DNA from 2 places in the Pseudomonas sp. SG20052 genome. Region 1 is predicted to be linked to the other one. Evidence: riboswitches for the same ligand, from Rfam matches in the RefSeq annotation. Region 1 holds a riboswitch; the other holds the start of a gene.
The links. Region 1 has a riboswitch for cobalamin ahead of cobO (cob(I)yrinic acid a,c-diamide adenosyltransferase). Riboswitches for the same ligand answer to the same signal wherever they lie in the genome.
Positions count from the first base shown of each region.

Region 2: linked by a shared signal. The riboswitch ahead of cobW (cobalamin biosynthesis protein CobW) and the one ahead of cobO (cob(I)yrinic acid a,c-diamide adenosyltransferase) in region 1 are both predicted to bind cobalamin.

Region 1 covers NZ_CP134498.1:4,774,299-4,782,145, forward strand. Annotated here, with positions in the region: gene RHP74_RS21905 (cobyric acid synthase) at 1-687, opposite strand, end outside; gene cobD (threonine-phosphate decarboxylase CobD) at 684-1,676, opposite strand; gene cbiB (adenosylcobinamide-phosphate synthase CbiB) at 1,669-2,577, opposite strand; gene bluB (5,6-dimethylbenzimidazole synthase) at 2,574-3,224, opposite strand; gene RHP74_RS21925 (cobyrinate a,c-diamide synthase) at 3,221-4,618, opposite strand; gene cobO (cob(I)yrinic acid a,c-diamide adenosyltransferase) at 4,629-5,240, opposite strand; cobalamin riboswitch at 5,320-5,553, opposite strand; gene RHP74_RS21935 (hypothetical protein) at 5,709-6,293, shown strand; gene RHP74_RS21940 (sorbosone dehydrogenase family protein) at 6,361-7,674, shown strand; gene RHP74_RS21945 (class I SAM-dependent methyltransferase) at 7,777-7,847, opposite strand, start outside.
Region 2 covers NZ_CP134498.1:3,766,329-3,774,175, reverse strand. Annotated here, with positions in the region: gene RHP74_RS17265 (fatty acid cis/trans isomerase) at 1-1,180, shown strand, start outside; gene RHP74_RS17260 (acyltransferase) at 1,367-2,401, shown strand; gene nfuA (Fe-S biogenesis protein NfuA) at 2,459-3,043, shown strand; gene cobM (precorrin-4 C(11)-methyltransferase) at 3,200-3,946, opposite strand; gene RHP74_RS17245 (cobalamin biosynthesis protein) at 4,045-4,458, opposite strand; gene RHP74_RS17240 (CbtA family protein) at 4,455-5,159, opposite strand; gene RHP74_RS17235 (CbtB-domain containing protein) at 5,171-5,362, opposite strand; cobalamin riboswitch at 5,481-5,709, opposite strand; cobalamin riboswitch at 5,886-6,100, shown strand; gene cobW (cobalamin biosynthesis protein CobW) at 6,200-7,261, shown strand; gene cobN (cobaltochelatase subunit CobN) at 7,265-7,847, shown strand, end outside.

The DNA of each region.
Region 1 (7,847 bases):
CAAATCCATCACATACGGCAGTACGCCGATCACCGGTTTGCCGGTGCGCGCTTCCAGCCAATCGAGGCCGGGTTGCAACAAGGCGAGGTCACCGCGAAAACGGTTGATGATGAAGCCTTTGACCCGCGCCTGCTCGGTCGGCGACAGCAGTTCCAGCGTGCCCACCAGATGCGCGAACACCCCGCCGCGATTGATGTCGGCGATCAACACCACCGGACAATCCACCGCTTCGGCAAAGCCCATGTTGGCAATGTCGCCGGCACGCAGATTGATCTCGGCCGGCGAGCCCGCGCCTTCGACCATGACCACCGGATACGCCGCGCTCAATCGTTCATGGGAAGCCAGCACGGCTTGCATGGCGATGGCTTTGTAGTCGTGATAGGCGACGGCGTTCATGGTCGTGACCGCGCGACCATGGATGATGACCTGTGCGCCGGTGTCGCTGTTGGGCTTGAGCAGCACCGGATTCATGTCAGTGTGCGGTTCCAGGTTGGCCGCCTGGGCCTGCACCGCCTGGGCGCGGCCGATCTCGCCGCCGTCGGCGGTCACGGCACTGTTGAGGGCCATGTTCTGCGGTTTGAACGGCACGACGCGCACGCCCTGACGCGTGACCCAGCGACACAACGCCGTCACCAGCGTGCTTTTACCGGCGTCGGAGGTGGTGCCCTGCACCATCAATGTTGTCATTGGGCTTCCTTTACGAAGGCTTGAAGCGCTTGCTCAAGACGCAGCCAATCGGCTTCATCCGCCGGCAAGCCGAAACGCACGCTGCTGTTGTGGGCGAACAGCCGCAGCAAGATGCCGCGCCTGGCCATGAACTCGTGAAGCGCTTCGGCATGCTCGGTCATCAGCCATTGAAACAAGGCGCAGCCACCCTGCGGCTGCAAACCATACTGCCCAAGCAAAAGTGCCAGGCGTTTGCCGGCCTCTTCGCTGCGTGCGCGCTGCCTTGCATGGCCTTCGGTGTCCAGCAAACAGGCTTGGCCCAACACCCGTGTCGGCCCGCTGACCGCCCACGGGCCCACCTGCTCTGCGAGCAGTTTGAGCAACTTGCGCTCAGCCAGCACAAAGCCCAACCGCACACCGGCCAAGCCAAAAAACTTGCCGAAGGAACGTAGCACGATCAGGCCGACCTGATGGGCAAACGGCGCGAGGCTCAACGCCGGCGTGTTGTCCATGAACGCTTCGTCCACCACCAGCCAGCCGCCGCGCGAGGCCAGTCGGGCATGCCAGTCGAGCAAGCGACTCGGGCTCAGGCTCAAGCCTGTCGGGTTGTTCGGGTTGACCACCACCAGCACGTCGAGGCTGTCGATATAGAAGTCGACTTCCTGCTCCAGCACCTCGCGCACGATGTAACCATTGCTGCGCCATGCGTGCGCGTGTTCGGCGTAACACGGCGACAGCACGCCGACCTTACCGGCCCGACGCAAACGCGGCAGTAACTGGATGGCCATTTGCGAACCGGCCACCGGCAGCACCTGTCCGGTGCCGTAATAATCGCAAGCAGCCTGCTCCAGACCATCATCGGTTTCCGGCAAGCGCGCCCAGGCGCGCAACGGAATGTCCGGGATCGGGAAGGGCCACGGCGCGAGACCGCTGGACAGATCCAGCCAGTCAGCTTCGGCAATGCCGTATTCGAGCGCGGCCTTGCGCAAGCGACCTCCGTGCTCAAGCATAGAATTCAGCTCCCACGCAGAGAATCAGCAGCCATAACCATACCCCGCGCTGAACCAATTGCCAGCCACGGTCGATGGAATCGGCATCCGCCGGCACGCCTTCGCCCAGTTGCGGGCGCTGATGCAATTCACCGTGATAGATCGCCGCCCCGCCCAACTCGACGCCGAGCGCACCGGCACCGGCCGCCATGACGGGCCCGGCGTTGGGACTGTCCCAGGTCGGGCCCTGGGTGCGCCAGCATTTCAAGGCCAGCCGGGTTTTGCCCAGCAGCGCGTAGGTCAACGCCACCAGGCGTGCAGGCATGTAGTTGAGGACATCGTCGATCTTCGCCGCCGCCCAACCGAAACGTTCGAAGCGTTCGTTGCGGTAACCCCACATGGCATCGAGGGTGTTACTCAAGCGATAGAGCACCACACCGGGCGCACCGGCCACGGCAAACCAGAACAGCGCAGCAAATACCGCGTCGCTGCCGTTCTCCAGGACAGATTCAGTGGCGGCACGGGCCACTTCGGTTTGATCCAGTTCGCTGGTCTGACGGCTGACCAAATAACCCACGCGCTTGCGGGCTTCGTCCAGATCATCGCTGCGCAAAGCCTTGGCCACCGGCTCGACGTGCTCACCGAGGCTACGCATGCCGAGGGCGCAATAGAGCGCGAGAATCTCGACAATCCAGCCCACATACGGTGCCCAGGAAAAAGCCGTGGCAAGCAAGGTCAGCGGCACGACCGCGATCACCCACGCGGTGACGCCATGGCTTCGCCAGCCACGTCCCTCACCGTTGAAACGTTGCTCGATACGGTCGGCAAAACGGCCGAACGCCACCAGCGGATGCCAGCGTTTGGGTTCACCCAGCAGCGCGTCCAGCGCAACCGCGGCGACACTCAATAACGCCACACTCATTGACTCACTCCCCAATAATTTTCATACAGCAACTCACTGAGCGGACGCGCCTGCGCCCACCCTTCGAGTACCAGCATCGGCGCCGCATAGAATTCCTTGACCGGGCCGAGGCAAAGAACCGCCAACGGCTTGGCCCCGGGTGGCAAACCCAGCAGGTCCGCCAGCGCTTGCGGTTCGAACAGCGACACCCAGCCCATGCCCAGACCTTCGGCGCGGGAGGCCAGCCAGAAGTTCTGGATCGCGCAGGACAGCGAGGCCATGTCCATTTCCGGCAAGGTGCGACGACCGAAGATGTGGCGCTCGCGATCGTCCATGAGCGCGGCGACCAATACCTCGGCGCAGTCGTTGATGCCTTCGACCTTGAGCTTCATGAATTCGTCAGTGCGCTCGCCGAGGGCTTCGGCGGTGCGGATGCGTTCTTCTTCCACCAGTCGCTGGATGTTGCCTCGCAGGGCCCGGTCGCTGATGCGGATGAAGCGCCAGGGCTGCATCAGGCCGACGCTCGGGGCCTGGTGGGCGGCTTCGAGCAGACGCCGCAACAACTCGGGCTCGACGGTGCCGCCGCTGAAGTGGCGCATGTCGCGACGTTCGGCGATGGCTCGGTAGACCGCTTCGCGTTCGGCTTCGGAGAATGCGTTGTCGGTCATGGCCTCTTCGCGAGCAGGCTCGCTCCTACAGGGGTTAGGTGATCCATTGTAGGAGCGACGGTGCGACGATTCGGCCTGCTCGCGAAGGCGGCATCAAGGTCAGGCGCAAAAAGCGCGGCGACTGCGGTGGGATTGGACGGAAAATAAAAATGCACATAAGAGGCGGTCATCCGCCCCTCTCGGTAAACCGCCTCCGCCCCACGCCCGCCGTTCGGACTGAGTCCACGGGCAATCGGCTCAAGTTCGGTGCTGGTCAAGGAATGGTGATAGGTGTGCCCACGCAGTGAACCTTCCGGCAACTCAACCGCTTGCAACGCCAGCGCGGCCAGACGCTTTTGCATCACCGCATCACCTTTGAGCAAGCCCACCAGTTCGGCGCGAGTACCCTCGACATCAGTCAACGAATCGAGCAGGTACAACATCCCGCCGCACTCGGCCAGCAACGGTTTGCAGGCGGCATGATGGGCGCGGATCGCGTCGAGCATCGAGGTGTTCTGTGACAGCGCCACATGGTGCAGTTCCGGATAACCGCCCGGCAGATAAAGGCTGTCAGCTTCCGGTAGATCAGCATCGCGGATCGGCGAGAAGAACAGCAACTCGGCGCCCATGGCCCGCAGCAAGTCCAGGCTCGCGCCGTAGGTGAAGGCAAACGCTTCATCACGGGCCACGGCAATTCGGATGCCTTTAAGCAAAGGCTCGGCGGCGATCACGTCGGGCCCGGCGAACTCCACGGCAGGCGGCAGCGCCACATCGCAACTGCTGGCCAGCGATTCAGCCGCCGCATCGAGGCGCAGGTCCAGATCATTCAACTCGCTGGCCTGGACCAGACCGAGGTGCCGACTGGGCAATTCGATCCCGGTTTCCCGCGACAAGGCGCCGTACCAGCGCAAGCCTTCCGTCAGGCTGCCTTCGAGCAATTGCGCATGACGCAGCGTGCCCACGCGGTTGGCCAGTACACCGGCAAACGGCAAGTCCGGCTGATACTTCGCCAGCCCCAACGCCAACGCACCAAAGGTCTGCGCCATGGCCGTGCCGTCGATCACGCCGAGCACCGGCACACCGAAGTGCCGCGCCAGGTCGGCGCTGGACGGCGTGCCGTCGAACAGGCCCATGACGCCTTCTATCAGGATCAGGTCGGCTTCCCCGGCCGCTTCCCATAACAGACGACGACTTTCCTGCTCGCCGACCATCCACATGTCCAGTTGATACACCGGCGCACCGCTGGCGCGTTCGAGAATCATCGGATCGAGAAAGTCCGGGCCACATTTGAACACGCGGACCTTGCGCCCCTGATTGCGGTGCAAACGGGCCAGCGCGGCGGTGACGGTGGTCTTGCCCTGACCGGAGGCCGGCGCGGCAATCAATACCGCCGGGCAATGACGATGACTATTCATAAAGTGCGGCTCACAACTCGACGCCTTTTTGCGCTTTGATGCCGGCCTGGAACGCGTGCTTGATCACGCCCATTTCGGTGACTGTGTCGGCCAGTTCGATCATCTCTGGCTTGGCGCCGCGACCGGTGACCACCACGTGCTGCATCGGCGGACGCGCCTGCAAATCACTGAGAACCTGATCGAGGTCGAGGTAGCCGTGCTTGAGGGCGATGTTCAACTCATCCAGCACCACCAGACCGATCGACGGGTCACGCAGCAGTTCCTGAGACACCGCCCATGCGGCCTCGGCGGCGGCGATGTCACGCTGGCGGTCCTGGGTTTCCCAAGTGAAGCCCTCGCCCATCACATGAAAACGCACCTGCTCCGGGAAGCGGCGGAAGAACAGCTCTTCGCCAGTGCTGTTACGGCCCTTGATGAACTGCACCACGCCGCACTGCATGCCGTGGCCCATGGACCGGGCAAGCATGCCGAAGGCCGAGCTGCTCTTGCCTTTGCCGTTGCCGGTCAGCACCAGCAGCAGGCCGCATTCGTTCGGGGAGTTGGCGATGCGTTCGTCGATCACCGCTTTTTTGCGCTGCATGCGCGCCAGGTGGCGTTCGTCACGATCAGGGGAATCAGTCATGGGGAGCTCTCCGTTGAGGCTGGATAACGGCGGGCAGGCACAAGAATAGACGGCAACAAGCCTGGCATCGCCCACCGTGATGCCGTTGGATGAATCAGGCCGGTCTCCGGGCTCATGAGCGGCTTGCGCCGGACTGCGCGCCTTCCCATATCGACAGTCGACACAGTGGCTCAAGACGCAGTCTTTACTCATTTACCGTTGCGGGGGCAGCGCCGGGATCATGACTCTTCGTCGCTTGAAGAGAGTCACTCACCGGCTTCCCTGTTTCACTCTGTCGGCTTCGCCACAGAGCACCTGAAACAAGCCGCGAAGGTTAGAGGGTTGGGGGGGGAGCGTCAATTGAAGACAGGGCACGGATTCTCGATAGACTGCCGCCCATCAATAACCTGACGTCAATCTTGCGCCATACTGCCAGCAGTGATATCAAAGCGCCATAAACCCAACAACACAATTACAAGGGTGAGCGACATGCAAGGCATGATCATCAGTAATCCGAAGCTGGAATTCCTGCGACCGGTGCTGGAACGCTGGTTTGACTGTATCGACCGCTTTAACGCCGTGCGCGGCGATAACGACACGCCTTATTGGTACGACGAGAAAGCCAACCTTGGCCTGCTCTGCGCCGCGGCCTGGATGGCGGAAATGGTCACGCTGCAACAAACGCCGACCCGTAAACAGAACGAAGAAGGCGAACGCAACAGCCGCGCCGACCTGTTTATCGCCACCGCCGAAGAACGCGCCTACCTTCAGGCCACTCAACGCTGGCCGAAGGTCAACAGCCTGAACCTGAGCCAGGCGCTGCAGGACATCACCAGCGACGCCAAACGCATCAGCTACGCCAGCGACCTGAAACTCGGCTGCCTGTTCGTTGCGCCACAAAAGGCCCAACAGAGCGCGACCCCGGAAGAACTCCAGGACATGGTCGACGACCTGCAAAAGGAACACAGCTGCGCCGTGGCCTGGTATTTCCCGTACGCCTATCGCAAGTTGCGCAACGAAGCCGGTCACTATCACCCCGGCATCGCCGTGCTGCTCAAGGAAGCCCGCGGCTGACCGGTTGAACCATAGTGTGTCTAAGCTTCTCTATGACTAAGTCAATGCATTCATAGGGAAGTCCAGCATGCGCAAGCCTCAGCTCGTTCTCGTCATCGCGCTCGCCGGAGGGCTCGCCGCCTGTGGTGAAACCTCCAGCCTGCAAGTCTCCGACGGCACCGGCCCGTCACCCAAGCTGCCCGAGCCGAACAAGACCCTGATCCCGACGGTGAATATCGCCCCGGCGATCGGCTGGCCGGAGGGTGCAAAACCCACCGCTGCGGCAGGCACTCAGGTAGCGGCATTTGCCGAAGGGCTCGATCACCCGCGCTGGCTCTACGTGCTGCCCAACGGCGATGTATTGGTGGCGGAAACCAATGCCCCTCCCAAACCCGATGACGGCAAAGGCATTCGCGGCTGGGTGATGGGCAAAGTCATGGGCCGTGCCGGCGCCGGCGTCCCTAGCCCCAACCGCATCACGCTGCTGCGGGACAAGGACCACGACGGCATCGCCGAAACCCGCACGGTGTTCCTGGAAAACCTCAATTCGCCCTTCGGCATGACCCTGGTCGGCAATGACCTGTATGTCGCCGATACCGACCGCTTGCTGCGCTTTCATTATGAAAATGGCGACACCGCAATCAAGTCGCAGCCGATCAAGGTGGTCGATCTGCCGGGCGGCACGCTGAATCACCACTGGACCAAAAACGTCATCGCCAGCAAGGACGGGAGCAAGCTGTACGTCACCGTCGGCTCCAACAGCAACGTCGGCGAAAACGGCCTGGATCAGGAGGAAGGTCGTGCGGCGATCTGGGAAGTGGATCGCGCCACCGGCAATCACCGGATCTTCGCCTCGGGGATTCGTAATCCGAACGGCCTGGCCTGGGAACCTCAGACCGGCGCCCTGTGGACGGCGGTCAATGAGCGCGACGAAATCGGCAGCGACCTGGTGCCGGACTACATCACGTCGGTGAAGGATGGCGGGTTCTATGGCTGGCCCTTCAGCTACTACGGCCAGCACGTCGATATCCGCGTCGAGCCGCAAAACCCAGATCTGGTGGCCAAGGCCATTGCCCCGGATTATGCGGTCGGCCCACATACCGCATCGCTGGGCCTGTCGTTTGCCGAGGGCAACACACTTCCCGCGCAATTCAAGGAAGGCGCCTTCATCGGCCAGCATGGCTCCTGGAATCGCAAGCCGCACAGTGGCTATAAAGTGATTTTCGTCCCGTTCGCGGGTGGCAAGCCGACCGGCCAACCGGTTGATGTACTGACAGGCTTCCTCAACGAAGATGAAAAAGCCATGGGTCGGCCCGTAGGCGTGGTGATTGATCAGCAGGGCGCTTTGCTGGTGGCCGATGATGTGGGGAACAAGGTGTGGCGCGTTTCGGCCGCTAAATAGCCGCCCTGCAGGGGCGAGGCTTGCCCGCGAAGGCTGTAGGACAGGCAACATCAATGTTGGATGTGCCGATACCTTCGCGGGCAAGCCTCGCTCCTACAAGGGTCAGCGTTTACGACAGAGCGTGAGCCCATCACCCAACGGCAACAACGACAGATCCACACGCACGTCATTCT
Region 2 (7,847 bases), 1.0 Mb from region 1:
TGACAACTTCTGGGCATTGTTCCAGGCGCCGGAACATGACCTCTACATCACCGACCCGAACTACCGCGGCCAGGCCACGCCGTTGTTGGCGATGCCGGGACAAAACGACGATGTCGGCAGCGTCCTGAGCCTGTGGCATGACTACCGCGACAAGCGCAACGAGTACGAAGCGCTACGCCGGGACAACTACGCCGATCTGCCGGCGCCGAGCTGGTCGACCCTGTGGGCAGGCAACGACAACGCGTTGCTGAGCATCTTCCGGCATTTCGACAGCGCGTCGGTGAACAAGGGCCTGATCGGCGACGTGCCGCAAACCATCTGGCTGTTTGACTATCCGCTGCTGGAACGCACGTATTATCAGTTGGTGGTTAACTTCGACGTGTTCGGCAACGTGTCTCACCAGGCCCAGACACGCTTGTACTTCGACCTGATCCGCAACGGCGCCGAGCAGAATTTTCTGCGCCTGATGCCGGCCGATTCGCGGGACGATTACCTTGATGATTGGTATCAAAGCGGTGGCAAATTCAAAATGTGGCTGGATTACGAGTCCATCGACAATGACACGCCGACGGCCCTGAAGCTGGATGAAAAGGACCCCAAGCGCGACTTTGCGATGCAACTGCTGGCCCGTTATGGCGAGCTCGATGCCAAGCCTGATCCGATCAACCGTTGCGACGGCGCTTACTGTTCGCGACCGAACATCGACCCTGCGTTGCAGAGTGCCGAGCAAGCCTTGAGTCGCCTGACGTCACGTCCGGCGGCCGGTTTGAATGTCATCAATCAATTGCCGGAAGCGACGGTGCTGCGCATCGAGACGGCGAGCGGCAAGCGCGAGGTCTACAGCCTGCTGCGCAATCGGGCCCACAGCAATGTGGCCTTCCTGCTCGGTGAATCGCTGCGCTATCAGCCTGGGCTCGACACCTTGACCATTTTCCCGGGCGTGCTCAGCAGCTACCCCAACTTCATGTTCAACATACCCGCCGACCAGGTGCCGGCGTTCGTCGATGCGATGGAAAACGCCAAGGACGCGCACCGCTTCGAGAAAATCGTCGAACGCTGGGGCATTCGCCGCAGCCATCCGCAGTTCTGGTTCTACTTCCATGACCTGAGTCGCTACATCCACGAAACCGAGCCGGTGGAAGAGGGCGTGCTGGATATGAACCGGTACGAGAATCTTTGATCGACCTTTGACTGCTGGTCGGTGTCGGACTCAATAGGCACCGCCATTCCCCTGTAGGAGCGAAGCTTGCTCGCGAAGAGGCCGGTACATTCAACATCATTGTTGGCCGGTCGATCGCCTTCGCGAGCAAGCTTCGCTCCTACAGGGATCTGCGGTGATGTGTGAGGTGCGATCGGAGGGGCGCCGATGTTGATTTCAGTACAGGCACTGCGCGCCGTCGCGGCATGGACGGTGGTCTGCCACCATTTCATGCAGATATTCTTCGACTTCAAGGCCCGTGGTCCCGTGGGTCAGATGTTCATCGACAAGGGCGCGGTGGGCGTTGATATCTTTTTCGTCATCAGTGGCCTGGTGATCTTCCTGTCCACCGAAGGGAAATCGCTGCCACCTGCACGGTTTCTCCTGTATCGACTGTTTCGCATCGTTCCGGCGTACTGGCTGTACACGGTGCTGATGGCGCTGGTGGTCGTGTTCGCACAGCCTTTGTTGCCGGATCAGACGGTCGACTGGTCACATGTCCTGCTGTCGCTGTTATTCATTCCCACACAAAACCCCGGTGGCTACGGCATCTATCCGACCCTCAATGTCGGCTGGACGCTGAATTACGAAATGCTGTTCTACGTGCTGTTTGCCTGGGCGTTGCTGTTCCGTTTGCAGGTTCGGCTGCTGATCGTCGCGGCGTTGCTGTTTGCGGTGTGCCAGGCGTGGACCGGTTATGGCTGGATCAGCGAGTTCTACCGCTCGGACATTGTTTATGAGTTTCTGCTGGGGATCGCCATCGGCATGATCTACCGGCGCGGCTGGATCAAGCCCGGTGTCTGGCTGCCCTTGCTGGGGATTGGCGGCGCGTTGCTGGCGATTTATAACCTGGCACCGCAGCCACGCTTCCTGGCCTGGGGCGTGCCCGGTGCGGTGTTGGTGATGGCGTGCATGGCGCTGGAACGCTTTTTCGAGAACACCCGTCTGTTCAAGGTGCTTGGCGATTGTTCCTATTCGGTTTACCTGATGCATGTGCTGGTGCTGTCTGTCGGCGGATTTGTCGCCCAGCGTTATGGGGTAAATCCCTACGTGATGTTCGCCGTTTGTGTGGTGACCATCGGCGTGGCTTCCTGGGCAAGTTACGAATATGTAGAAAAATGCAGCTATCGGTGGCTTAAAGAGTGGATCGACGGCGAACCGGCAAGCAACGCTGTTCCGGCTCTTTCCCGACAAAAATACTAGGACTTTGTACGGCGCGATGATTGGCGTAAACTGCGCCCAAGCCTGCGAGGAGTTTCCATGACCGCTATTACCATCACCGACGCCGCACACGATTATCTGGCTGATCTGCTCTCCAAGCAGAACACCCCGGGCATCGGCATCCGCGTCTTTATCACCCAGCCTGGCACCCAGTACGCCGAAACCTGCATTGCGTACTGCAAGCCGGGCGAAGAGAAACCTGAAGACACCGCGCTGGGGCTCAAAAGCTTCACCGCTTACATCGATTCGTTCAGCGAAGCTTTCCTGGACGACGCGGTCGTCGACTACGCTACCGACCGCATGGGCGGCCAGCTGACGATCAAGGCGCCCAACGCCAAAGTGCCGATGGTCAACGCTGACAGCCCGGTCAACGAGCGTATCAACTACTACCTGCAAACCGAGATCAATCCGGGGCTGGCCAGCCACGGCGGTCAGGTCAGCTTGATCGATGTGGTCGAAGACGGCATCGCCGTATTGAAATTCGGCGGCGGTTGCCAGGGCTGCGGCCAGGCAGACGTCACCCTTCGCGAAGGCATCGAGCGCACCTTGCTCGAGCGCATTCCCGAGCTCAAGGGTGTACGCGATGTGACTGACCACACGCAGAAAGAAAACGCCTACTACTAAGTAAGGTGTTCGCTGCGAAATGAAAAAACGGCACCCGTGAGTGCCGTTTTTTTATGGGTGAAATTCACTGGCCCCATCGCGAGCAGGCTCGCTCCCACAGGGGGCTATCATTGGATACCCAATCTGTTTCCGCCGCAGATCCAATGTGGGAGGACCCTATGGCCTGTAGAGATGTGCATGTCCGGCGCGGTACAGCGACGACTCGCTGAATTGATCACTGCCCAACACCCGACCCACCAGAATCAACGCCGTGCGGCGAAATCCCTTGGCTTCAACCTTCGCGGCAATGTCCGCAATCGTCCCCACCACCCAATCCTGATCCGGCCAGGTCGCCCGGTGAATCACCGCAATCGGGCAGTCGGCGCCGTAATGTGGTAGCAACTCCGCCAGGATCTTCTCCAGATGATTGACCCCCAAATGAATCGCCATGGTCGCCCCGTGCTGGGCCAGGCTCCCCAGTTCTTCACCGGCCGGCATCACGGTTTTGTCGGCGTAGCGGGTCAGAATCACACTCTGTGAAATGTCGGGCAGGGTCAGTTCAGCCCCCAAAAGCGCCGCACACGCGGCAGTCGCCGTGACCCCCGGGATGATTTCAAACGCAATCCCGAGTTCACGCAGACAGCGAATCTGCTCGCCAATCGCTCCGTAAAGACTCGGATCACCGGAATGCACCCGCGCCACATCCTGGCCGTTGGCATGGGCGGTCTTGATCAGTTCGATGATTTGCTCCAGGTGCAATTCGGCGCTGTTGACCACCTGTTCGGCACCATGGCCTTCGAGCACGGCGGCGGGCACCAAAGAGCCCGCATAGATGATCACCGGGCAACTGCGAATCAGCCGCTGGCCTTTGACGGTGATCAGTTCCGGGTCACCTGGACCTGCGCCAATGAAGTAGACGGTCATCGTCCGTTCCTTTGAATAAAGAGTCTGTCAGAAAAGGGGCTTGGGCAAGGCTTCAGATGAAGATTGCTCATGATCGAAGGCGGGGATTATCGGGGATCTTACGCAACGCAGGCCAATGCCAGGGTGGCCTGGGCATATTTTTGTCGCGAAATCAGCAGTTTTGCCGGGGCCTGGGCCAAGTGTTCGGCGAGGGCCAGGGCGGCACTTTCCGCCACGCCGTAGCAGCCGGTGCGTTCGAACGCGATGTCCGAATGATGGCTGAGTTGCGGTTTGTAACCTTCCAGTTGCTTACTGCTGAAATACATCAGCGGTAACGCCAGTTGTTCGGCGAGCTCGACCAGGCCAGGCTCATCACGCTTCAGGTCGATACTGGCCAGGGCCTTGATCTGGTGAAGTCCGATTTGATGAGCCTGCAATGCCTGATCGATCAACGCCCGCAGCGTGCTGGCGGGGCAGCCGCGCTGGCAGCCCAGGCCGACGACTAAAGTCGGCGCTGTGCGGGGATCAATCATGCGTGGTATTGGCCATCGCTTTTGCGGCGGAACAACCAGGCGCTGATCAGGCCCAGGGCCAGCCAGAACGCGACGTTGGTCAGCTGCGACGCGATTTTGAACTGCGCTTCCAGCGCTTGCGGAGCGAGCATCGAGTGCACTTCCGGTTGCGGCGCGCCGATCACGTGCGGAACGGCGAGAATCGCCACGCCAAGGATTTTCATCAGCCAGTGACGGCTGAACACGATCAAGGCGATGCCGACCGCCGTGGAGGCGGCTGTACTGATCCACCAGAGTTGCCGTTGCGCCAGATCAGCCGCGGCAGTGCCCGGCAGTTCAGGCGGCAGGCCGAGGGTCGGGGCCAGCACGAAGGTCGCGTAACCGGCCAGGCCCCAAAGCAGGCCCTGGGAGGTTTTGGTCGGTGCACGCAAGGTGTAGAGGCCCGCGAGCATCAGGGCGAAACCGACGGCGACCACCAGGTTACCGCCCGTGGTCGACAGCAGGCGCTGCCAGCCGTCTTCCGGCTCCCAGGCTTCGGCGTCGTGAGTGTGAGCGGCGGCACCGGCAGCGTGTTCGTGAACTTCAACAGCGGCCGGCTCGGATTTTTCGTAGGTTTCGGCCTGCAGAATCAGCGGCGAGACCCAGAAACTTTGCAGCAGGGTCAGCAGCAGGGCGGCCAGCAGCCCTGTGAAACCTGCGGTTTGCGCAATACGCTTGATCATGTCAGCAGGTCTCAATGGCACGGGAAGGCAGAGCTGTGACGGGTGTCGTGCGCGGCATTGTGCACCGCTTCGATGTGCGAGAACCCAGCGAAATACACAAGGCACGCGCCAAGGATCGACGCACACACGGCGGCGGTCAGGCGTTGGCTCAGGGTTGTGGTGGTGCTGGCGGTGCTGTGGTCGGTGCTGCTGATGATCGACATGGCGCATCCCTCTGGTCTGTCAGCGGGTGAATAGAGCGCATGGAAGACCCCTGCGAGTCGGGCGCGCAGAGGTTCAAACAGCGCCCGCCCACCGCGGGTTTGTTATTCAGTGACGTAAAGGTCACTTTGTGTTGCGGGCCGGTCTCCGGGCTCACGAGGGGTCAAGGCTTGCGCCTGAACCTGCAAGCATCACCTTCCCATGCCGAACTGCTGGCACAGTGGATCTGACGCTTCGCTCGCTTACCGTTGCGGGGGCAGCACCGGACTGACATGGCTTGGAGTAAAGCACATGATTCACCGGTTTCCCGTTTCACCCTGTGAAGGGCACCCGTAACAAGGCGTGTAGGAGAGCATGGGCGGGGGTTTGACGTCAATTGGCATGGGTTCTCATTCGATAGCCAGGTGAATTCTTCGCGGGCACGCCTCGCTCCTGTAAAAGCACCGCTGTCCCGCAGGAGCAAGGCTTGCCCGCGAAGGCGCCGGTGAGAGCGCCACAAGACATTGACCCGCCCCCACACCATGCGTAGCCTTGCGCTTTCGAGGTTCTTCGGCATTTGCCGAAGCTAAGAAGGGAACGCGGTCGATGCCGCGGCTGCCCCCGCAACTGTGAACGGTGATGTTCGCTGCCACGCCACTGCAAACCCTGTGCAACGGGTTCGCGGGAAGGCGCAGCGAATGCCAGGTCCATCGACCGGCACACCGTCAGCCAGGAGACCTGCCTCGACACAGATTCTCACTACAACCGGGCGGGGTGATCCGGTGGCGAACTCTTCCGCGCGCGCATCCGTCGCAGCGATTGTCGTCCCGTATGCCCGCCACCTTGCCAAAGGGCATCCGATGAAAACACTGGCCAAACTCCCCGTCACCATCGTTACCGGCTTCCTCGGCTCGGGCAAAACCACCTTGCTGCGGCACATGCTCGACAACGCTCAGGGCCGCCGCATTGCGGTGATCGTCAACGAGTTCGGCGAGCTGGGCATCGATGGCGAAATCCTCAAGCAGTGCTCCATCGGCTGTACCGAAGAAGAGGCCAACGGCCGCGTCTACGAATTGGCCAACGGCTGCCTGTGCTGCACCGTTCAAGAAGAATTCTTCCCGGTGATGCGCGAATTGGTCGCCCGTCGCGGCGATCTCGACCACATCCTCATCGAAACCTCGGGCCTGGCCCTACCAAAACCGCTGGTGCAAGCCTTCCAGTGGCCGGAAATTCGCAGCGCTTGCACCGTTGACGCGGTCATCACCGTGGTCGACAGCCCGGCCGTCGCCGCTGGCACGTTCGCCGCGTTCCCGGATCGGGTCGATGCCCAGCGCAAACTCGACCCGAACCTGGACCACGAATCGCCGCTGCACGAGCTGTTCGCCGACCAACTGGCCAGCGCCGACCTGGTGATCCTCAACAAGGCCGACCTGATCAGCCCTGAAGATCTGGCCCGGGTGCGCCTGGAAGTCGCCGAAGAACTGCCACCGGCCGTCAAAGTCATCGAAGCCAGCAGCGGCCGCGTGCCACTGGACGTGCTGATCGGTCTCGGTGCCGGTTCCGAAGAACACATCGACAGCCGTCACAGCCATCACGATCACCACCACGAAGGTGAAGACGATCACGACCACGACGCCTTCGACTCCATTTCCATCGAATTGCCCCAAGCCGACGAAAGCCTGCTGCTGGACGCGCTGACCCAACTGGTGGTCCAGCACGGCATTCTGCGGGTCAAAGGTTTCGCGGCGATTCCGAACAAACCGATGCGCTTGCTGATTCAGGGTGTGGGCACACGTTTCGACAAGCACTTCGACCGTCAGTGGGGCATTGATGAAGCGCGCAACACGCGTCTGGTGTTGATCGGTCAGGAGCTGGACGCCACGCTGCTTGAAGCGCAATTGCGCGCCGCGCTCAGCGTTTAAGCCATGCACCTGCTCAGGACCCAGCCCGGCGGTTTCGTGTCGGATGACAACATTGCCGACCTTGGACAAACCCCCGCCGAGCTGGTGATCCTGTGCAGCGGCGATTCCAGCCTGGCGCTGCTCGCCGAAGCGGCGCAGCAGTTGCCGGACAACTACCCGAGCGTGCGCCTGGCCAACCCGATGCAGGTGCAGAATCACGCGTCGGTCGACCTGTATGTCGACGAAGTGTTGCGCCATGCCAAGGTCATTCTGATTTCGTTGCACGGCGGCATCGCCTATTGGCGTTACGGGGTCGAGCGTCTGGTGGAGCTGTCCCAGCGCGGTGTTCAGCTGATTCTGGTGCCCGGCGATGACCGCCCGGACCCGGAACTCAGCGACCTGAGCACCGTAGCCGCCGCCGACCGTGACCGGCTCTGGCAGTTTTTGCGTCAGGGCGGCATGGCCAATGCCCTGGATTTTTTCCGCTGCCTGGCCAATCGCTGGCTGGGTCGCGATTACGCCTGGGCCGAGCCGCAAACCCTGCCGCGCACGGCGATATACCACCCGCAAAAGAGCCCCGCCGACCTTCACGATTGGCAAGCCGATT